One region of the Dactylosporangium sp. CA-139066 genome, then DNA from elsewhere that is predicted to be linked to it. Evidence: riboswitches for the same ligand, from Rfam matches in the RefSeq annotation. Region 1 holds a riboswitch; each other region holds the start of a gene.
What was found. A riboswitch is a leader RNA that binds a small molecule or an ion and turns the genes downstream of it on or off. The one in region 1 is predicted to bind cyclic di-AMP.

Region 1 (7,301 bases):
CGATCCAGGCCACGCCGGAGTACCGCTGCTGCGGCGCCGGGCGGCTCGTGCTGGGTGCGCGTATGACCTCCATGCGATGACTCCCCTCTAGGCCTTCTGGTAGTCCGCCCACGACATGTCCCACGCGGTCCAGCCGTCGCCCGGGTCCAGCGCCACCTCGGTGCCGCGAGTCGTCACCGGGTCGCCGACCAGCACGGACTCGTAGAGCCAGCGGGCGTTGGCGGTGGACACGTTGGTGCAGCCGTGCGAGACGTTGCGCACGCCCTGGTCGCCGACGGACCACGGCGCCGCGTGGATGTACTGGCCGCCCCAGGTCAGGCGCATGGCGTACTGGACCGGCGCCACGTACTCGGCCGTGCGGAACACCGTCGCCGCTTCGCGCGACATGATGACCGTCGTGCCGCTGGATGTCGGGGTCGACGACTTGCCCAGGCTGACCGGCATTTCCTTGATGGGTGCGTCGTTCTGGTACACCGTCAGTTTCTTGGTGGCGTTGTCGATGTCGATCGTCAGCTTGCGCCCGATCGTGATCGACGCCGTGATGTCCTCATCGGTGTGGCCGTTGCCGATGCGCACACCGTTGAGGGCCTTGCGCGCGGTGATCTTCGTGCCCGGCTGCCAGTAGTGCTCCGGGCGGTACATCACCTCGTGCCCGCTGAACCAGTGCCACGCCCCCGGCTGCGGCGGATCGCTCGTGACGAACAGTCGCTGCTGGACGGCCGCGCGATCGGCCGGCGGTACGTCGCTGCCGAAGTCGACCACGATCGGCATCGCGACGCCGTAGGTGCCGCCGTTGGTGAGCTGCAGGTCGGAGTTGATCTGCTGGCCGGGCGCCTTCGCCGCCGTGGTGAACGTCGTCTCCTTCGTCACCGGCTTGCCGTCGACGCCGACGGCGGTGACCTTCGCGGTGTACTTCGTGCCGTAGCGCAGCGCCGTGGCGGGCACCCAGGAGCTGCCGTCGTCTCTTGGCGCGCCGGCGACCGGCTGGCCGGACGCGTCGGTCAGCGTCACGCCGGTCACCTTGCCGGCGCTGACCTTCAGGCCGATTTCGGTGCTGATCGGTACGTCGCCGCTGCCGCCGTCCGTCGACGGCGTGATCGTCAGGCCGACGGGTGTCGGCGGGGGAGCGGTGTTCTTCGCCGCGGTGGGTTTTCGGTGCGACGAACCGTCGCAGGCCACCAACCCCGGCGCCGCGGCGACTGCGAGCGCAAGCAGCGCGGCCACGGACCTTCGTTGTCTGTCCATTCCCGCATCGTCGTGCCGGCCCGGGCGAGCCTGGGCCGGCAAACGAATGACTCCGGGGGCTATTGCTCTGTCTATCCCCGCATCGTCGTGCCGGCCCGGGCGAGCCTGGGCCGGCAAACGAATGACTTCGGGGGCTATTGCATTGTGGCGTCGGCGATCTGGGTCGCCAGGCCTTCCCACTTCGCGTACGCGTCGGGGAACGCGGAGCCCTGCACCATCTGGGCAGCGACGGTGACCGCGTAGTCGCCCCAGCCCGGGATGCGCAGGAGCGCCGCGTAGAACCGGCGGGCCGACTCGTGCGGGTCCATCAGCTGGTCGATCGAGCCCCAGCTCGGGCGCTGCTGGAACAGCCCGACGGAGTCGTAGTCGTACCCGACGCCCTGGTTCGGGTGGTTGAGCGACTGCGGCAGGTTCCCGTTGGCCAGGTTGCGCAGGTGGCTCTCCTGCAGCGCGGTGGCCAGCGCGACGATGGCCGCGCGCTTGGGCAGGTTCTCCCGCTTGGCGACGTCGACGATGGCGATCGCGTTGTCCATCTCAATCTGGCTGAGCCCGCCCACGGGCGCGGGCGGCGCCTTCGGTGCCGGGCTGCTGCTCGGCGCGGCCTTCGGGCTCTGCGCGGGCTTGGCGCCCTGCGTCGCCTTCGGGGCCTTCGTGGTGGCGGCGGGCCGCGGGGCCCGCTCCCGGCCTCGGGAGGCCACCGAGTCGTTCGTCGGCCGCTCGGACTCGTTGGCGAGGCTCATCGCGGTGCCGCCGTCGGGGCTCTGCTTCTCGGACATCGGTACCGCGGTCAGCGCGAGCGCCGCCACGGCGAGCACGGCCGCGGCGGCCAGGCCGCGGGGTCGCCGGTCGCCCGGGTCGACCGGCAACAGGTAGGCCTCGCGCTGTGGCCCGTTGAGGCGTGTGGCGAGTGAGTGTGCTTCGCGTCGCGCCCCCGTCAGGCGCGTGGCAAATGAGTGCGCCTCGCGTCGCGCCTCCGTGAGGCGTGTGGCGAGCGAGGCGGCAAGAACGCGGAGGTGGGCCGCATGGCGGCCGCGGGAAGGCCGTAGATGGCGCGGACCGGACTTGGACTCGGTCTCGGTCGTTCCCACCGCGCTGGGATGCGGGTTTTCGTCGGCACCGTCGAGCATCCGGCGAGACTAGGACCGGGCCGGCGAGGGGGTGATTTTGGGCATGAGAAATGGCGCCCGGGCGGTGTGCGCACGGTCACCCTTCGTGCGGGCGTCACGCCCTGTGGCTGAATTCGCGGGTGGTTAAAAGCGCCCTGAGCGGCGCGTTTACCGTCGATCCGTTCGCCTCGGCCCTGAAGTCACTCACGGTGGGTGACGCCGATGCGAATCCGCTGAGTCGTGTTGCGCACGGCGAGTCCGTGTTGCGCACGAGCCGGGGACCCACGCGCCAGTTGGGGTGAATCCGCGCGCTTGTCGCGCGGTAGGGCGGCCTTCCCGTCCGAACCCGTCAGCTAACCCGGTAGGCGGCTGCGGAAGGGTGGTACCCCCGTTGTCGTACTTCTACACATCCCGGCACTCGCAACGCACCCCGTCCTTCGTCCGCCGGCGGCTGCCGGTGGTCGCCGCGTCGGCCTGCCTGGCCGCGGCCGCGAGTTTTGGCGTGGTCGCGCTGCAGCAGGGTTCGCCGACCCCGGCGGACGCCCAGGCACTGGTCGGCGCCGAGTCCTCGGTCGACGCATCGTCGACATCCGGCGGCTCGACTCCGGGCGCTGCCGCCGGCGCCGCTCGCGGGAAGCAGCCCGCCGATGCGGCCCCCACGAAGCCGTCCTCGCCAACGTCGGCCGCGGGTTCGTCATCCCCGTCGCCGTCCGCTTCGCAATCTGCAACACCTCCGGTCCAAAAGGACATTTCGTACCAGTTCGCGTGGCAGGAAAACTACTACTTCTGCGGCCCAGCGGCCACCCGGATCGCCTTGACCGCGCGCGGCTTGTTCCCGTCGCAGTCGGAGGTCGCCCAGCGCCTGGGCACCACGGAGAGCGGCACGAACTCGTCCGAGGACACGGCCCGCGCCCTGAACGCCTTTACTGGCACCAACTTCTACGAGGCCCACTTCATCCGCGGCTCGACGGCCACGCCGGCGGACGTGGACGAGCTGCGGTCGTCGGTGGTGTCGGCGATCTCACAGGGTTACGCGGTCGTCGCGAACATCGCCGGCTCAACGGTCGACGACGCCGGCCACGGCCACTCGTACGACGGCGGCCACTACCTGACGATCGTCGGCTACCGGGACGGCGGCGCCACGGTGAAGATCGCGGATCCCGCCGACGCGCAGGGCGTCGGCTCGTACACCCTGCCCGTCACGAAGATGGCCGACTGGATCGCCCAGCGCGGCTACGCCGCCTGACACCCTTCCCGAGCCTCGCCCGCGGACCCGCGTCTTCCTCGCGGGTCCGCGAGTTCGCCTTCGCGGGTTCGCGAGCTCGTCCTCGCGCGTCCGTGATTCGTTCGTCGCGAGTCCACGGACCGTGTCGCGAACCCGGGCTGGGCGACGGTGCCGCGGCTCGCTGGGTGCGGCCTCCGCGAGGGCGTGATTGGGGGCGAGACCGGAAAACACGTACGCGCGCGTGTTCCGGCTCGTGGTTCGTTGAGGTCGTTGCACTGCCGTCCCGGAGGTGCCTGCCGAGGTGCGCATCGAGCGTCACGAGGCGGCGCCGCTTCCGGTCTTGGCCCTTCTCACGGTACCGGACGTCGCCAAATCGTGGCCGAAAGCGGTCACCGTCCGTGTCGGCACGTCAACCCAGCGCTCTGGCCCGGCTCGGTGCCACGAACTGCTTCACGGGCTGGCCCCGTAGCGCGGCGGCCATGGTCTGCGCCACCGCCGCGTCTACCGAGTTTGACACGCCGCCGCCGACCTGGTCGTTCGGGTTGTCGACGTTGACCGCGATGGCGGCGGCCGCGATCTGCGGGGTGAAGCCGACGAACGTCTCCGTCGCGTTGTACTCCGAGCTTCCCGTCTTTCCGGCGACCGGGCGGCCGCCGAGGATGCCGGACACGGCCTCGGCGGTGCCGCCGTCGCATTTGTTGTACGCCGACCCCTTGCCCACCGGGCACCTCGCGGCGTCCGTCGCGGCGGCGGTCACGTCGGGGTCCAGGACCTGGCGGCACTTCGGGCCGGCCGCGTCGACCGGCTTGCCGTCCGGGTCGGTGATGGACAGGACGGGCAGCGGTTGGCAGTACACGCCGCCGGCCGCCACCGTGGCGTAGGCGTTGGCCAGGTCCAGCGGGGTCGTCGAGGCCACGCCGAGCGTGAACGAGCCCCACTCGTCGGCCTTGGCCGCCATGGTCGTGTCCGACTCGGCGCGGAACGTGATGCCCAGGCGCTGGGCCATCTCCACGACCTTGCGGGCGCCCACCTGCTCCTCGAGCCAGACGAAGTACGTGTTCACCGAGCGGCCGAACGCGTTCCACATCGTGCGGTCGCCGTCCATCCAGCTCGGGGTGTCGTTGCCGGGGCACCACCGCCCGCCGCAGTTGCCGGGGCCGGTGCCGCCGCCGGGCCAGTGGGTCACCAGGCGGGCCGGGGCGTTGAAGTGGGTGTTCAGCGGGCGGTTGCTCTCCAGCGCGGCCAGCATCGTGAACATCTTGAACGTCGAGCCGGCCTGGTAGCCGGCCACGCCGGCGCCGCCGGACACCAGCTGGTTCACGGTGTTCGGGTAGTTCGGGTGCTGGGGCGGGTTGGCCTCCAGGCTGTAGTGGCGGTTCACCGCCAACGCCAGGACCCGGCCGCTGCCGGGCGTCACCACGGCCAGGGGGAGTGAGCGGGCGTTGTCATAGCCGTAGACACCGAGGGACTGCGAAAGAGCCGCCGCCTGTACCCCGGGATCCAGCGACGTCACGATGGTGTACCCGCCGGTGCGCAGCAGCTCGTCGCGGTCGGTCGGGGTGGCGCCGAACTCGGGCTGGGAGTTCCACCACAGGCGGAAGTAGTCGCAGAAGAAGCCCCAGTCGTTGTGCTCCTGCGGTACGGCGGTGCAGTCGTTCGGCAGCCGGCGCTGGGTCAGCGTCAGCTCGGTCGCCTTCGCCGCGGCGGCCGCCTCGGGGGTGATGACCTTCGTCTTCGCCATCGCGTCCAGCGTGTACTCGCGGCGGGCCAGCGCTGTGGCGCGGTCGCCGGTGAGCGGGTTGTCGGCGTCGGGGGACTGCAGCAGGCCGGCCAGCAGAGCGGCCTCGGGGAGGGTGAGGTCCGACGGCTCCTTGCCGAAGTACGTCTGGCTCGCCGCGTAGATGCCGTAGGCGCCGGAGCCGAAGTAGGCGATGTTGAGGTACTGCTGCAGGATCTCGCCCTTGCTCATCCTCTTTTCCAAGGCCATCGCCAGCTTCATCTCGCGCAGCTTGCGGTCCGGGGTGTCGGCCAGCGCGTCGAGGTGCTGCTGCGGGGTGAGGCTCGGGTCGTTCTTGAGCACATTGCGGACGTACTGCATCGTCAGCGTCGACGCGCCCTGCTGCGCGCCGCCGCGGCTGTTGGACACGAACGCGCGGAAGACGCCGCGCGCGTCGACGCCGTGGTGCTGGTAAAAGCGGGTGTCCTCGGCGGCGACGACCGCCTGCTGCATGAGCTTCGAGATCTGCGCCAGGCCGACATCGCGGCGGTTCTCGTCGTAGAAGGTCGTGAGGAGGGTCTTTCCGTCGCTGGCGTACACGTACGTCGTCTGCGCCGGCCGCGGCGTCGCGAGCTGGGTCGGCAGGTTCTCCCACGTGTCGGCCCCGGCCTTCGCCAGGCCGCCGCCGGCGAGCGCGAGCGGCAGCGACGCGGCCGAGAGCACGAGCCCGGCCAGCACCCCGCACAGCAGCAGCTTCAGTACGCCGCGAAAAAACCGGAACCGCTTCCGGGGACGCGGGCGGGGGCGGCGGCGCAGGCGCATGCGGTGGTCTCCCTGGCAACGGCGGGCGGTTCGCTGGCCGAGCACCGGTAACCCGGCCGCCGTGCCGTAAACCGCCGCCTGGCGAAGATCACCCATGCCGCCGGCTGGGCGAGTCCGGGGATGGCCGGTCGCACATCCGCCGGTCCGGCGGCGGGGCCTCTGTTCGGCTGGAAGCGCGACGCAGCGTGGCCGAACGAGCGAAGGGACACGACGTCATGTGCGGCTTCCTCATGTACACCGCGGACGCCACCATTTCCGCGGAACTCCTCGGCGCCATGGAGCGCCAACTCGGCCTCATCGACCATCGGGGCCCCGACGACATGGCGCTGGAGCGGGTCGGGCCCGGCGTGGCGGCCGGCTTCAAACGGCTCGCGATCATCGACCGGCAGGGCAGCCGCCAGCCGCTGACGTACCCGCCGTCGGGCCCGGAGGCGGGCCGGTGGACGCTGGTCTACAACGGCGAGATCTACAACTTCGAGGCGCTGCGCGAGGAGCTCGTCCGCGAGCACGGCGCGGTGTTCGCCACCGACGGCGACTCGGAGGTCCTCGCCGCCGCGTTCCACTACTGGGGCGAGGCGTCCCTCGACCGGCTGCGCGGGATGTTCGCGTTCGCGATCTGGGACGACGTGACCGAGACCGTGTACGCCGCCCGCGACCCGTTCGGCATCAAGCCGCTGTACTACGTCGAGATCCCCGGCGGCCTGTGGCTGTCGAGCGAGAAGGCGCCGCTGCTTGAGCACGCCGCCCCCGACCTCGACCCGATGGCGCTGTCGCTGTACCTCACCATGCAGTACGTCCCGGAGCCGTACACCCTGCACCGCGAGGTCCTGCGCCTGCCCGCCGGCGGCCTGCTCGTGCGCAAGTTCGGCGGCGTGGCGAGCGTGCGCCGCTACGCCCGTCCGACGTTCCGCCCCGACCCGGCCGCCGACGAGGCCGCCGTCGTGGCCGACCTGCGCGCCGCCCTGCGGGACAGCGTCCGCGCCCACATGCGCGCCGACGTCCCGGTCGGTGCGTTCCTGTCCAGCGGCATCGACTCGACCGCGATCGTGGCCCTGGCCGCCGAGCTGCACCCGCGCCTGCAGGCGTTCACCGCCGGCTTCGACACCTCGACCGCCTTCTCGGAGATCGAGACCGCCGAGCGCTCGGCCCGCCACCTCGGCGTCGAGCTCTTCCCGACGGTCGTGCG
Region 2 (7,301 bases), on a different contig from region 1:
GTAGGCGGGGTAGTTCGCGGTGTTCTGCTCGACGATGTACACGAGGCCGCCGGTCTCGTGGTTGACGTTGGCCAGGAACGCCGCCGCCTCCTGCTTGCGCACCGCGTCGCTGCCGGTCTTCGCGAACGCCGGGTAGGCCGACAGGGCGGCGACCAGGCCCGAGTACGTGTAGAAGGCGTTCCGGCCCGGGAACATCTGGTTGAACTGGGCCTCGCTGACCACGAAGGCGCCGTTGTCCGGCGGGGGCGGGGGCGCGGTCGTCGTGGAGCCGCCGCCGCTGCTGCAGGCGTACGGGTCCCAGTACCAGGTGCTGATCACCGGGCTGTACCCCGGGTTGTCGTGCTCGGCGATGTAGAACTTGCCATCGGTGAACTTCACGATGTCGCCGGTCACGTAGTTGCGGCCCTGGACCCACGCCGGGAAGCTGCACCCGCCGGCGGAACCGGTCTGCGGCGGCGGGTTGGCCGGGCCGCTGCCGCCGCACGATCCCTGGTCCTGCCACACGCCGCTGGTGCCGGGCGGGGCCTCGTTCTGCGTCCACCACTTCGCGAGGTAGTTGTGGCCGTTGCGGGACACCGTGGCGCCCCCGGTGTAGACCGCCGTCGCCTGCCACGGCGCGGCACACGAGGCGGCGGAGGCGGGCATCATGTTGAAGACCGCGACCACCCCGCTGACGATCGCCATCGCGGCGAGCATCGCCAGCGCGCGCACTCTGGACACCCTGAATCACTCCTTCGGTCTGACTGTGACCGGCCTATCCGACCAGCCGAGAGCAGCCGAAACAGCGAACATCATCGCTTTATGAAGAATATTTACGGTACCGTTGAGGCAGTGCGAGGGCGACGAGCAGCCCGGCCTCGGCGACCAGCAGCAGCCGCTCGGCCAGCCCGATGAGCACCCGGTCACCGGGGAAGGCGGAGTAGACCATCGCCAGCGCGCACCCCACGCTCACCGCGGCCAGCGCGCGCACCGCCCGCCCGTGCGGCACCCGCTGCGCGAGCCGCCAGCCGGCGACCGGCAGGGCCACGAACGCGGCGACCGAGGCGTAGCGGTGCACCGACCCGGCGGCCGAGAGCGCGAGCCCCGGCGCGTCGGTGGGCACGATCGCCGCGACCGTCAGCCCGGCGGCCCAGACCGCGAACAGCCCGGCCACCCACGCCTCGATCCGCACGCCGGTCCGGTGCAGGGCGAGCAGCAGCGCGCCCGAGGCGGCCGCCATGACGACCATCGCCCAGTCGACCACGCCCCCACGATCGGACACGGCAAAGTCGCTCACGGTGAGCGACCAGGGGTTGAGGTTGCCGTTCGGGTCGAGATGGCCGTCGACGACCAGGGCGGCGGCAAGGGCGAAGCCGGCGAGCGCGAGAAGCCTGAGGTTCACCGCCCGATCCTGGCGCGCGCAAGGGGTTCATCGGCTCGGTGAGTGTCACCCACGCGCCCCGGAGGCCGCGTCAGGGTGTGATCTGGGCCACAAATGGCCAGAGCAAAGAAGCTTTTAAGGATCTCCGCACAAACGGTGCGGTGCGCGATTTCTGGACCCTGGGTACAGTGACCCACGGTCACGTCCAGCAGGCGCCGCCCCCGGTGCCGGGCGTGGCTGCCGCCCAATCGCCGCACCGTGGCGAGCCGGGGACCCACCGTTACGTTGGGGTGAATCTACCCTCTTCGCGAGGGTGGTAGGGGTCGTTCCGTCCCGAACCCGTCAGCTAACTCGGTCGGCGGCCGACGGAAGGAACAACGAACCAGATGTCATCGCGACATCCCTACCGGCGCGTGATGGTCGCGCTGCTGTCGGCTCTGGTGCTCGGGGGGCTCGCCGGCACGCCCGCCGCGGCCGAGCCCACGCCCGGCGGCGACCCGGGCGACGAGGGCGCCTCCGCCAACCCGACCCTCGCCCAGGTCCTGGAGCAGACCACCCAGGCGTACACCGACGCCAAGGCCCGCTTCGACGCCTCCGTCAAGCGCCAGGGCGAGCTGACCGAGCAGCTGAAGAACACCGAGGCCCAGCTCGCCACGATCAAGGACCAGGTGGCGGCGATCGCCATCGCGGCGTACCGCACGGGCCCCCTCACCACCTTCGCGGCCCTGATGGACGCCGGCAGCCCCGACGGCTTCGCCGAGCGGGCCGGCTCCATCAACGAGATCGCCCACCACAACGACAACCTCCTGCACCAGTACAAGCTGCTGCAGGATGCGCAGACCGCGCAGAAGAAGGCCCTCGACGACGAGGTCACCACGCAGCAGCAGCAGGTCGCCACGATGGACCAGCAGAAGAAGGACGCGGAGAAGGCGCTCGCGCTGGCCGGCGGGCCGAGCAAGGGCTTCGTCACCGCAAACCTGCCGGTCGCCGACCCGGTGAAGCGCAACTCCGACGGCTCGCTGCCCAAGGAGTCGTGCAGCGTGAAGGACCCGACCACGACCGGCTGCCTCACGCCGCGCACGCTGCACGACATGCAGACGGCGCAGAAGGACGGCTTCAAGCGGTTCGTGTCCTGCTACCGCCCGAGCGGGCCGTATGAGCACCCCAAGGGCCGCGCCTGCGACTTCTCGGTGCAGAAGAGCAACGGCTTCGGCGGCGTGGCCACCGGCGACGACTTCGTCTACGGCTCCACACTGGCGGCGTACTTCGTGAAGAACGCCTACAACCTGGGCGTGATGTACGTGATCTGGTTCAAACAGATCTGGACACCGGCGGCCGGCTGGCACCATTACAGCGGCGTGGCCGGCGACCCGTCCAGCGATCACACCAACCACGTGCATCTCTCGGTTCTCTAACCCTCACCTTCGCGGACGGCCGGTCGATAGGGCTCCTGTCGACCGGCCGTTTCTCTGCGAGGGGATCCGCAAGTGAAGTACCGTCTCGTGACCCGCAGCGACTTCGACGGACTGGTCTGCGCGGTCCTCCTGCGCCACCTCGACCTCATCGGCGACATCACGTTCGTGCACCCCAAGGACGTGCAGGACGGCAACGTCGACGTCGGGCCGACGGACATCCTCACCAACCTGCCGTACGCCCCCGGGGCCCACCTGGTCTTCGACCACCACCACTCCGAGACCCTGCGCGTCGGCCAACTCAACGGCACCGGCCAGGCGACCAACCACGTCATCGACGCCGAGGCCCCGTCGGCGGCCCGCGTGATCTACGACCACTTCGGCGGGCCGGAGCGCTTCCCGCACGTCTCCGACGAGCTGATGGAGGCGGTCGACCGGGCGGACTCGGCGCAGTACGACATCAGCGAGATCCTCCAGCCGGTCGGCTGGACGCTGCTGAACTTCCTCATGGACAGCCGCACCGGGCTGGGCCGGTTCCGGCAGTTCCGCATCTCCAACTACCAGCTGATGATGCAGCTCATCGACGCCTGCATCGACCACCAGGACGTCGAGGAGATCCTGGCCCTGCCCGACGTCGCCGAGCGCGCCGAGCTCTTCCGCGACCAGCAGGAGCTGTTCGTCGACCAGCTGCGGCGGGTCTCGCACGTGCACGGCGACGTGGTCGTGGTCGACCTGCGCGACGAGGACATCATCTTCGCGGGCAACCGGTTCATGGTCTACGCGCTGTTCCCCGAGGCCCGCGTCTCGATCCACGTCATCTGGGGCAAGCAGAAGCTCAACACCGTGTTTGCGGTCGGCAAATCGATCCTGGACCGCACGTCGCCGACCGACATCGGGTCGGTGATGCTGCAATACGGCGGCGGCGGCCACCTCGCCGCCGGCACCTGCCAGGTGCCCCACGACGAGGCCGAGCGGGTGCTCGGCGAGCTCATCGAGAAGGTTGGTGCCGCAGTTCCGCTTGGGCACGGGAGGTGACCTCGGCCAGGACGCGCCGCCATGAGGCACACGGTCAGCTCGGCCAGGTCGGCGCTGATCTCACCGATCCGGCCGGGGGTTACAGGATCTCCGTGTCCCGCAGGAGGCGCCACAGGCCGGCGCCGTCCGGGGCGCCCAGCCAGCGGCGGTCGTTGGCCGGGAAGCGCTTCGAGCTCCCGGCGACGCCCGGGAAGGCGCCGGCCAGCACCGCCTGGGTCGGGGAGAGGTGCCGGATGGCGACGGCGGCGACGGCGTCCGGGTGCTCGGCGGCGAACTCGGCGTAGATCTCCGGGTCGTGCTGGCCGTCGTCGCCGACCAGCAGCCAGCGGATGTCCGGGAACTCGTCGGCCAGGCGGGCCAGCGAGGCGCGCTTGTGGGCCTGTCCGCTGCGGAAGAACCGGTCCGGCTGCGGGCCCCAGTCGGTCAGCAGGAGGGGACCCGCCGGGTACAGGTGCCGGGACAGGAACCGCGTCAGCGTCGCGGCCACGTTCCAGGCGCCGGTCGACAGGTAGAAGACCGGGGCGCCCGGGTTGGCGTTGACCAGCCGCTCGTACAGCACCGCCATCCCCGGCACCGAGGCCCGCGCGTGCTCGTCGAGCACGAACGTGTTCCAGGCGGCGAGCAGCGGGCGCGGCAGCGTGGTCACCATGACTGTGTCGTCGACGTCGGAGATGATGCCGAGGCGGGTGGTGGCCGGGTCGATGATCCGGATCGGCGCCTCGACCGGGGCGCTGTTCTCGCACTGCAGGGTGACAGTGGCCCAGCCCGGCGCCAGGTCGGCCTCGACGACCACGTCGACGAACCCGCCCCGGTCACACAGCACCTCGCAGGTCCGGCCGCCGGCCTCGATGCGGACCATGGCGTTCATGACCGACACCGCGGTGAACGAGCGCCAGCCGCGAAGCTTCTTGAGCCGCTTGCCGGGCTTCGGGTCGATGCGGGCGAGCAGGGCGCGCCCCATCACCCGGACCCAGCCGGGGCGCTCGTCGGTCGCGCTCGCGCCGTAGCCGGTGTAGGCGGTGACCGCGACCTTCCAGCCGCGCCGGCGCAGCCGCCGCTCCAGGAGGCTGTGGAACGCGTCCTCTATGCGCGCGGCACGGTGCAGCGGCAACGGCGCACTGCTCGGCGCGTTGGGGCTCAAGGACACTGCCCCACCCTGTCACAGCGGGCCAAGGACCGCACCCCGCCTGGCGATCAACGGCGAGTGACCAACACACGACGCTGGCATGAAACCGTGAGCCCGAACTGGACGGGCGCTCTTAGCGTGAATGTCATCAGGAACACATTTCGACGGGTTCCGCTGAAGCGCACAGGAGGTGCGAGATGGCTACCACATTCGAGGCCGTTCGGGCCGAGGCGCTTTTTGCCTCCGACCTGCAGTCGTCCCAGTCCCCGGCCGGCCGCGACATCCGCGACGCGGTCGCGGCGACGCTGCGCAGCCTCGGCGTCAAGGGCTGCGCCGCCCGGGTCGCGAGCGAGTTCGGCGACCACCCGGAGACCGCCGTCACCCGCATGGCGTGGGCGCTGGCCCAGGTCCGCGCGACCTACCCGGCCGTCGGCTCCAAAACCGCCCGCGCGATCCGCGCCATGCGGCGCCCGGGAGCCGTCATCGCGGCATGAAACCGGTCGCCGGCGGGCATAGCAGGAGCATGCAGGAGTTGCATGTCTCCATCGACCCGGACGGCGACCCGGCCGTCGAGCGGCTGCAGGAGCCGCTCGAGGCCCAGCTGACCTCGGCGCTGCGGCGCGCCGCCGAGGAGGTCGGCCGGGAGTACCGCGGCGAGAGCCTCGAAGAGGTGAGCCGCCGGCTGCTGGCGACCGCCCGGGCGAGCCTGCACCCGGACATCGCCGCGGCGTGGCACCCGCACGACGACGAGGTGCGCCAGGCCGCCGAGGCGGTCGTGAGGGATTTTCACTGATTGCCCCTATCGCGCAACTCGTCCGCTCCACACTGGGTCGAAGAGCCGCACCAACCCAGGAGGCCAGCGTGGAGCAGCACAAACTCACCATCGACATGGACGAGGCGACTCTCGAACAGCTGCGCGACCGTCACTTCGCGCTCTTCGGCCTTCACGCGATCGCCACCTCGGCGAGCGGCGCGCCGACGATCTGGCTGTCCGCGCACTACCTCGAGCGCCACCTCGAGGTGGCGTGGAACGAGACGTACTCGATGTACACCACCCGGCGCGCGGCCCACGCGCCGAGCACCAAGATCGTCGCCACCCACAACTACCCCGCCCCGCTCGGCAGCGTGCTGACGGTCGCCGGCAACGACGGCGCCGGCATCGTGACCCCGGGCGGCCCGGCCGGCCACATGGAGATCGACAACACCGGCCGGACCGAGCTGAGCGCCGGGCTCTGCGTGCACGACGCGCACGGGATGTACCAGCCGATCGGCGTCTTCGACCTGATCGACGTGGACCTCTTCCAGCCGATCCCGAAGGTCGCGTTCTTCTTCTCGCCGATCCCGCACATGGCGGGCGAGATCGCCACCCGCTCGCTCGGCCCCGGCGTGCTCCTGGACTACCAGATGGGCCGCAACCGGACGCTGGCCATCGAGTACGACATCCACGACGGCTGGAACACCACCAACCGCCCGTACGCGCGGACCATCGCCGCCAACGAGCCGCTCAACCCCCTGCTGCTGGTCCGCTCGTCGGCCCTGCAGGCCCTGGCGATGCAGCGCCAGCGCACCACCATGACCCGCTAGTTGTTCAGGACCCAGCGCACCTCGTGCGCCTCGGTCGGGTCGGGCGTCTCCCAGCGCGCGGCCATCCGGTCGATCACCGCCGCCGGCACCGGGGCCACCCGCGCCCGGTTGCGCCGGTGGACGACGTCCGGCGGCGCCTCGACGCTCACCACTTCGACCCGCGCCCGATAGCCCGCGGCCAGCCCGATGGCCCGCGAACGCAGGGCGCGGGTCACGTTCGTCGCGTTCCAGACGTAGGGCGTGCCGGCCCGCAGGTGCTCCCGGGCCCGCGCGTACGCCGCGGCGACGACCTCGCCCTGATCCCCGGTCGGCCGCACCCCGAGCTCGGCGCGCAGGTCGTCGAGGCTGACCACCGCCACGCCGGGCCGGTGCAGCGCGATCCAGTGGTCCTTGCCGGCCCCCGGCAGCCCCGACATCACGGTCACCGCGGTCCGGGTGTCGTCGAACGCGGCATAGCCGGGATCCCGCCCGGGATGCCGGAAATACTCGAACCGCGCATGGTCCGACGCAAAGGCGCGGGGCTCGTCGAGACAGCCGATTTCCCGGGTGTACTCCACGAAGAGCGCCACCTCCTCCATCAGCGCGCCGCCCCCGAGCCGCCGCGCGTCCGCGCCCGCGAGCAGCGCCAGATCGTCGTTGCGGGCCAGCAGGCTCACCCGGAACGCGGCCCGGTCGAGGTCGGCCCGCTCGAGCGCCCCGAACGGCAGCCGCTGATGCCGCACGAGCGCGGCGACGTGCTCCCGCCAGGCGATCGGCGCCCCCATCTGCCACAGCAGCCGCCGCG
Region 3 (7,301 bases), 4.8 Mb from region 1:
CTGGCTGCGGGCCCGCCGCGGGCTCGGCGTTCCGGCCGGCGCCTGGGTGTCCGACTTCGCGCCGCATCCGCTGTGGGTGTACCCGGAGCTCGACCTCACGTTCGTCGCGCACCCGGCCGCGGTGCCGCTGGCGTCGGTGGCCGCCCCCGGCGCGCGGGTCGACGTGTGCGAGCCGCCGGTGGCCGGGCGCTACCACCCGGGTGACCCGGACGCCGCGCGCCGGTCGTTCGGCCTGGACCCGCGGCGCCCGGTCGTGCTGGTCTCGTGCGGCTCGCTCGGCTTCGGCGCCGTGCAGGAGGCGGTCCGGGCGCTCGCCGAGGGCGTGCCGGCGGTGACGGTCGTGGCGGTGTGCGGCCGCAACGAGCGGCTGCGGCAACGGCTGTCACGGTGGCCGCACCCGCCCGGGCGCCTGCGGGTGCTCGGCTGGGTCGACCGGATGCCCGAACTGCTGCAGAGCGCCGACCTGCTGATCACCAACGCCGGGGGCGCGACGGCGCTGGAGGCCGTGGCGGCCGGCGTCGACATCGTGATGTACCGCCCGATCGCGGCCCACGGTGCGGCCAATGCCGCGCTCATGACGGCCTGCGGCCTCGCGGAGACGTGCGCCGGGCCCGCGCAGCTGGTGTCCTGGGTCCGGGCCCGGCTCAACGGGCCGGCCCCCGGCGCGGTGGTCCGCCCGGGCGGGCGCCCCGATCTCGGCCTGGCCGCGCTCCTGGACGCGGCGGCGGCCACCGCGGCCGCGGCGCCGGGCCCGGTGCGGCGGCGCCCCAGCTGGCCGATGCGCGCCCAGGACGCGTTCTTCCTGTACGTCGAGTCCGCCTCGGTGCCGCAGCAGATCGGCGCCGTGATCGACCTCGGCCGGCGCCCCGACGGCCGCAGCATCGGGGCGGAGGACGTCGTGCGGCTGCTGGCCGGCCGGCTGGGGGAGTTCACCGCCCTGCGCCGGCGGCCGGTGCACCGGGGCCGCTGGCGCCGCCCGGGGTGGGTCGTCGAGCCCGTGCCCGACCCGGCGGCCCACGTGCAGGCGCGGGCGCTCGCCGCGCACGGCGAGACGCTGCCCGACGCGGCGGCGACGGCCCGGGCGGACGCCGCCGTCGACGAGTTCTGGAGCGGGCCGCTGCCTCGCGACGGGCCGCCGTGGCGAGTGCTGGTGCTCACCGGGCTGCCGCTGGGGCAGACCCGGCTGGTCGTGGCGATGCACCACAGCCTCGCCGACGGCCTGTCCGCGGTCCGCGCGCTCCAGCGCCTGCTGACCGACGCCGCCGAGGCCCGCGCGCCGGCGACCACCCGGCGCGCCATGCCGGCCGCCCGCCCCGGCGCGACGCTGCCGGACTGGCTGCGGCGCGGCCGTACCGTCTGGGGCGGCCTGGCCCGCCTCGCCGGCTCCGGCACCGCGCCGGCCACGGCCTGGAACCGCAGCGCCTCCTCGGGCGGCCGGCGGCTGCTGCGGGCCACGGTGGCCACCGCCGACCTGGCCCGCCTCGCCCGCCTCTGCCGCGCCCATCCGAGCGAGGTGGCGTGCGCCGTCGTCAGCGAGGCGGTGCGGCGCACCTGGCCCGGGGAGTCGATCCCGGCGCGGCTGCGGGCCATGTTCGCGGTCGCGCTCGACCTGCGGGCGCGGGGTAGACGACGCCGTTCATGACGTGGCCCGACGGGTACTCGACCTGCCCCCGGGTGCGCGAAGATCTCCACCCCGCCGTTGTGCGGCGTGCCGCGGTCGGTCCACCGTTTCAGGGTCACGATGAACACGGTCGCCACGATCGGCGTGGCGCCGGCCGGCATGATCGGGGCGAGCGAGCGCAGCCGGCCACGCCACGGCGAACGACACCAGCACGGTCAGCGCGGTCAGCGGCCCGCCCTGCCCCAGATGGTCCAGCACCAGCGCCGGGCGCAGGGTCGCCGGGGTCGCCCGCTCGGCGCACCAGGCGCGGACGGCGAGGTCCGCCCGAGCCAGCGGCGGCCACCACGCCAGGGCCGCGGTGATCGCGGCGAACCCGGCGACGAGCGCCGCATCGAACCACCACCCGCGCGGGGCCGGTTCCGGGTAGGGCCGGTCCCGTGCCGCGTGCTGGTCCATGCCGCCCCGATACCCGGGGTGCCCGGCTTCAGCCGGTGCAAAAAGTGGCATCGGGCGGGCGCCGGGTAGTGGCCCGGGGCCGGTCGGTTCCGGGGTGACGAACGGAGGTCGAGGATGCGGCTCGCCGGATCGGTGGTGCTCGTCACCGGTGCCTCCTCCGGCATCGGCCGCTGCGTGGCCGCCGACCTCGCCGGGGCGGGCGCCACGGTGATCGTGACCGGCCGGGACCCGGCCCGGCTGCGGGCCGTGTCGCGGGAGACCGGCGTGCCCGGGGTGCTCGCCGACCTGTCGCGGCCGGGCGCCGGCGCGCGCCTGGCCGAGCGGGTGCTCGAGCGGTGGGGCCGCGTCGATGCGCTGGTGTGCAACGCCGGGGTCGGCTGGGCGGGTGACGTCGCCGGCATGCCCGAGTCGGTGCTGGACCGGCTGCTGCAGGTCAACCTGCGCGCGCCGATCGACATGACCCGCGTGCTGCTGCCGGGGATGCGCGAGCAGGGCGGGCACCTGCTGTACGTGACCTCGATCGCCGGCCGGCTCGGGGTGGCCGGCGAGGCGGTCTACGCGGCGACCAAGGCGGCCCTCGACGTGTTCGCCCACAGCCTGCGCCTCGAGCTGCGCGGCCGCCCGGTGCGGGTGTCCACCGTCGTGCCGGGCGTCGTCGACACCGAGTTCTTCGACCGGCGCGGGCGGGCGTACGAGCGGCGCATCCCGCGACCGATGCCGCCCGGCCGGGCCGCCGCCGCGGTCGTGCGTGCACTGCGTCACGACCGGGCCGAGGCCTACCTGCCGGGCTGGCTGCGGCTGCCGGTGGCCGTGCGGGCGCTGCTGCCGGCGGTGTACGACGCGATGGCCGGCCGCTTCGGCTGACCCGTTTTTCGCATCAAACCGGGGTCACCGGGGTGATTACGAGCGATTGTCCACGAAATGCGTCGGGTGGGAGGTGGCGGGTAGTGGGCCGGTTGGAACGCAGCTGGTTGTCGTCTGTACGGGAGGTGCATTGTGTCCGGGGTTTCGCAGTACCGCGAGATCGGGGAGCACCCCGACGCCCTTGAGATGCGGCAGCGGTTCGAGCGGGTCGCGGCGAGCGGTCAGGCGGTCGCCATCGACGGGCTGGTACTGCTGGCCGGTGGCTGGCTGGCCATTTCGCCGTGGGTCATCGGGTTCAGCGGTTCGGCGCCGAATGTGGCGGTGAACAACCTGATTCTGGGCATCCTGGTGGGCGTCATCGCGCTCGGGCTGGCCATGGCCCCCGCGCGGATGTACCGGCTCAGTTGGGCGATGACCGCGATCGGCGTGTGGATCATCGTGTCGCCGTTCATCATCCAGCGCTCGTCGAGCACGGCCGGCATCGTGTGGAACAACGCGGTCACCGGCGGGATCACCGTGCTGCTGGGGCTGGGGGCGGTCGCGCTGCTGATGACGGCGCGCCGCCGGGTTCCGGAGACCCGTCGCTAGGCCCCGCCCGTCCTGCCGCTCGGTCCCCGCAGGCACGGGGACCGAGCGTCGCCCGGTTATGGGCGGCCGTAGCCGTACAGCGTGTCGATGTCGATCGGCGAGACCTTCACGACCGTGCGGCTGTTCGGGGCGTGGATGATCTGGTTGTCGCCGATGTAGATGCCCACGTGCCCCAGATTGTTGTAGAACACCAGGTCGCCCGGCTGCAGCTGGCTTCTGGAGATGTGGCGGACCTTCGCGTACTGCTGTGCGGCGTTGTGCGGCAGCGTGACGCCGGCCGCCTTCCACGCCATCATGGTCAGGCCCGAGCAGTCGAACGTGTCCGGCCCCGCGGCGCCCCAGACGTACTGCTTGCCCCGCTGCGCCCAGGCGTAGGCGACCGCCTTGCCGGCGGCGCCGTTGACCTTCGGGGGCGCGCCGGGGTTGGTGTTCGTGTTCGTGGTCGGGGCGGGCTTCTTCGCCGCCGCGGCCGCGGCCTTGGCCGCCGCGTCGGCCTTGCGCTGCATCTCGTCGAGGCGGGCGATGTCACCCTCGATCTGCTTCTTGCGGGTCTCCAGCTCCGCCTTCTGCCGGTTCTGCGCCGCGAGGGTCTCGTTGAGGCGCTGCTTCTGCGCGTCGAAGGTGGTCTTCGCCGACGTGTATGCGGCGAGGTCCTGCTGCTGGCTGCGGGAGATCTGCTCGAGGGTGCCGACGCGGTCGAAGAACGCGTCGGAGGAGCCGGCGCCGAGCACCAGCGACATGGTGCGCAGGTTGCCGCCGCCCGTCTTGTAGGCGTTGACGGCGACCGAGTCGGCGTCGGCGTGCGCCGCGTCCATGCGGGACTGCAGCGGCACCAGGTCGGCCTCGAGCGACGTCAGCGCCGTCTGGGTGGCGGCGAGGTCGCCGTTGACCTTGTTGTACTGCTCGACGATGAGTTCGACCTCGTTGTTGCCCTTGTCGATCTGGGCCTGGATTTCTTCGGGGCTCGGATCGGCGTGCGCGGCGCAGGCCGGGGCGATCAGCGCGGCGACCGCCACGCCGACGACTACGGAGCGCAGCGTCGTTCGTCCGTTGAACACGGCACAGTCCTTCTTCCGTGACCGCCTACCGGGTTAGCTGACGGGTTCGGGCGAGAAGAAGGTGCGCCCTACCGTGGTCACGGATTCACCCCAGGAACGGTGGGTCCCCGGCTCGGAATACGACTCGGCGGCGCCCGCCCGGGTCACCCGGGGTTGGATGACTGTGGCCGGCGGGCTCGACACCGAACGTAACGGAATGATCTCGGCGGCGAAACCGCCCAGCGGGGGATATAAGCAACACTTAACGAGAACGAAAGCGAGCGCGTCGCGGGTCGACATTGCCCGTCGTGGCCGTCAGTATGCCGGGGAGCTCGGCCACCGTGGCGGCGGCCAGGCCGGCCACGGTCTCCTCGGCCAGCGCGCGCCAGGTCTCCTTGACCCGCTCGGCCAGCGCCGCGCCGCTCTCGGTCAGCTCGACCAGGCTCGCCCGTCTGTCGGTGGGCGCCGGCGCGCGGCGGACGTGCCCGGACGCCTCGAGCTTGCGGATCATGAGCGTGACGCTGGGCGGCTCGCAGCCGAGGGCCTCGCTGAGCTGCGCCTGGATGCGGGGGCCGGTCCGGTCGAGCTCGAGCAGCAGCGCCTCCTGGCCCGGATGCAGCCCCAGCGGGGCGAGCAGCGTCGCGGCCCGCGCCCGGTGGCGCAGGCTCAGCAGGCGGATGGCCTGGTTGATCGCGTCGGCCGCAGCGAAGTCCACGACCCCTCCTTGACCGGATTCGTTATGCGCACCACGCGGCCGTCGCCGGCGCCGGGCCGCCACGCCGGGTCTGCGAAACCAGGGCCGCGTGCGACACAATCAGGGCGGACGACGGGGGAGGTCGCGATGCAGCGGTACGCCGAGATCAACGGCCTGCGCACCTGGTACGACGAACGCGGCGCGGGCGAGCCGGTGGTGCTGCTGCACGGCGCGATCGTCGACTCGCGCTGCTTCGCCGGCAACCTCGACGCGCTGGCCGGATCGTTCCGGCTCTACCAGCCGGAGCGGCGCGGCCACGGCCACACCCCGGATCCGGGCGGCCCGCTCAGCCCGCAGGTCATGGCGGCCGACACGGTCGCGTTCCTGGAGCACGTCGTGGGCGAGCCGGCGGCCCTGGTCGGCTACAGCGCGGGCGCGGTGGTGGCGCTGCTGGCCGCGCTGGCCCGTCCGGACCTGGTGTCGCGCCTGGTGCTCATCAGCGGCGCGTTCCACCAGGACGGCGGGCTGCTGCCGCCCGCCTCGCCCGCCGACATCCCGCAGGTCATCTACGACCAGCACGCCGAGGTCTCGCCGGAAGGACCCGGCCATCTCGCCTCCGTCATCGAGCGGATCGCCGCCTCCGCCGCGGCCGGGGACCTCGCGCTGAGCGCGGCCGAGCTGAAGGCGGTGGGCTGCCGCACGCTGGTGCTCGTCGGCGACGACGACGCCGTCTCCCTCGAGCACACCCTGGAGCTGTACCGCGGGCTGCCCGACGCCGAGCTCGCCGTGGTACCGAACGCCTCGCACACGCTGCTGATCGAGAAGCCACGGCTGTGTGCCGACCTGGTCGCGACGTTCCTCGGCGGGCCGGCGGCGCCGACGCACATGCCGATCCGGCGGGCCTGACCCATGGTCCGCTACAGTGCGCCGGTGATCTCCACCCGGACCGAACTGGTCATCGCCGGGGCCGTGCTCATCGCGGGGCTCGGCTGGTGGGCGGCCCAGAGCCTGTTCCCGGTCGCGCCGCCGTCGCCGTTCCAGCTGGCCGCCGCGGCCGGCTGTGCCGAGGCGTCCCGGCTGCCCGCCCAGCCGGGCGTGCGGGAGAGCGTCCAGTGCCAGGTCAACCACCACGACGTCACGGTGGTGACGTTCGACGACGGCCGGCAGCGCGACGACTGGGTCAGCCACATGCACACCGAGACCGTCGTCACGTTCGGCGCCGAGACCGTGGTCGCCGGGGGCCGCTGGGCCGTGCTGACCGCCGACGCCGGGGCCGCCGACCGGCTCGCCGTGCAGGCGCACGGGTGGCGGGTGTGAAGGCCGCGGCCTGGGAGCGGATCGAGGTCGCCACGCTCCTGCTGCTCACGCTCACCGGGCTGTTCGCCCTGATCGCGGTCGCCGACATCGCCGCGCTGCTCGCCGTGATCCCCGGCCTGCCGACGCCGTCGTTGTCACTGCTGGAAAACGGCCAGCGCATCGGTACCGCGGAGACGTTCCTCTTCTACACCCAACTCCTCGCCGCCGTCGCCTGGTACGCCCTGGCCACCCTCCTGGTGCGCAGCCGCGACGGCGATCCGGACGCGGTCCTGCGCACGCGCACGGTGGTGTTCTGGCGGATCGGCGCGGCGGTCGTGGTGGCCGCCGGCTTCGCCCTGCCGCACGCCACCCTCGCCGACGAGCACGGCTTCACGCTGCGGCTGGAGCTGATGATCCCGCTGCTGGTCGCCCGCCTGGCGCTGACGGTCCCGCTGGTGATCGCGGTGCTCCGCCTGCGCCCCCGCCTGCGCGAGCTGCTCTTCGCCGCCGCCTGACGCTCGACGCCGAGGCGAGCGGCCCGGTTTGGTCCACTATGGACAACCAGAGTCGGAGTCCGGTCAGCTGACGAGCTGCTGCTCGCGGTCGGCGGCGGGCGCGGCTTCCTGCTTGGCGAGGCGGCGGATCGCCCGCTCGGCGAAGAACAGCGGCACGATGCCGAACACGCCGAACGACATGTCGATGAGCTGCCACCACCGCGGGATGCCGCGGACCGGGCCGGCGATGA

Region 2: another riboswitch for cyclic di-AMP. It lies ahead of ACQEVU_RS49545 (coiled-coil domain-containing protein); the one in region 1 lies ahead of ACQEVU_RS06315 (C39 family peptidase).
Region 3: another riboswitch for cyclic di-AMP. It lies ahead of ACQEVU_RS28155 (NlpC/P60 family protein); the one in region 1 lies ahead of ACQEVU_RS06315 (C39 family peptidase).

What each region holds. Positions count from the first base shown of each region.
Region 1 covers NZ_JBNJNH010000001.1:1,325,351-1,332,651, forward strand. Annotated here, with positions in the region: gene ACQEVU_RS06300 (cupin domain-containing protein) at 1-73, opposite strand, end outside; gene ACQEVU_RS06305 (Ig-like domain-containing protein) at 88-1,224, opposite strand; gene ACQEVU_RS06310 (hypothetical protein) at 1,380-2,111, opposite strand; cyclic di-AMP (ydaO/yuaA leader) riboswitch at 2,573-2,734, shown strand; gene ACQEVU_RS06315 (C39 family peptidase) at 2,743-3,597, shown strand; gene ACQEVU_RS06320 (transglycosylase domain-containing protein) at 3,986-6,115, opposite strand; gene asnB (asparagine synthase (glutamine-hydrolyzing)) at 6,301-7,301, shown strand, end outside.
Region 2 covers NZ_JBNJNH010000002.1:1,043,715-1,051,015, forward strand. Annotated here, with positions in the region: gene ACQEVU_RS49535 (glycoside hydrolase family 19 protein) at 1-720, opposite strand, end outside; gene ACQEVU_RS49540 (DUF998 domain-containing protein) at 800-1,381, opposite strand; cyclic di-AMP (ydaO/yuaA leader) riboswitch at 1,592-1,737, shown strand; gene ACQEVU_RS49545 (coiled-coil domain-containing protein) at 1,747-2,775, shown strand; gene ACQEVU_RS49550 (exopolyphosphatase) at 2,848-3,807, shown strand; gene ACQEVU_RS49555 (App1 family protein) at 3,887-4,954, opposite strand; gene ACQEVU_RS49560 (hypothetical protein) at 5,131-5,427, shown strand; gene ACQEVU_RS49565 (hypothetical protein) at 5,457-5,726, shown strand; gene ACQEVU_RS49570 (hypothetical protein) at 5,795-6,517, shown strand; gene ACQEVU_RS49575 (AAA family ATPase) at 6,514-7,301, opposite strand, start outside.
Region 3 covers NZ_JBNJNH010000001.1:6,129,159-6,136,459, reverse strand. Annotated here, with positions in the region: gene ACQEVU_RS28175 (wax ester/triacylglycerol synthase domain-containing protein) at 1-1,642, shown strand, start outside; gene ACQEVU_RS28170 (hypothetical protein) at 1,637-2,077, opposite strand; gene ACQEVU_RS28165 (SDR family NAD(P)-dependent oxidoreductase) at 2,192-2,941, shown strand; gene ACQEVU_RS28160 (SPW repeat protein) at 3,074-3,529, shown strand; gene ACQEVU_RS28155 (NlpC/P60 family protein) at 3,586-4,587, opposite strand; cyclic di-AMP (ydaO/yuaA leader) riboswitch at 4,595-4,727, opposite strand; gene ACQEVU_RS28150 (MarR family winged helix-turn-helix transcriptional regulator) at 4,829-5,281, opposite strand; gene ACQEVU_RS28145 (alpha/beta fold hydrolase) at 5,408-6,166, shown strand; gene ACQEVU_RS28140 (hypothetical protein) at 6,191-6,577, shown strand; gene ACQEVU_RS28135 (hypothetical protein) at 6,565-7,071, shown strand; gene ACQEVU_RS28130 (hypothetical protein) at 7,135-7,301, opposite strand, start outside.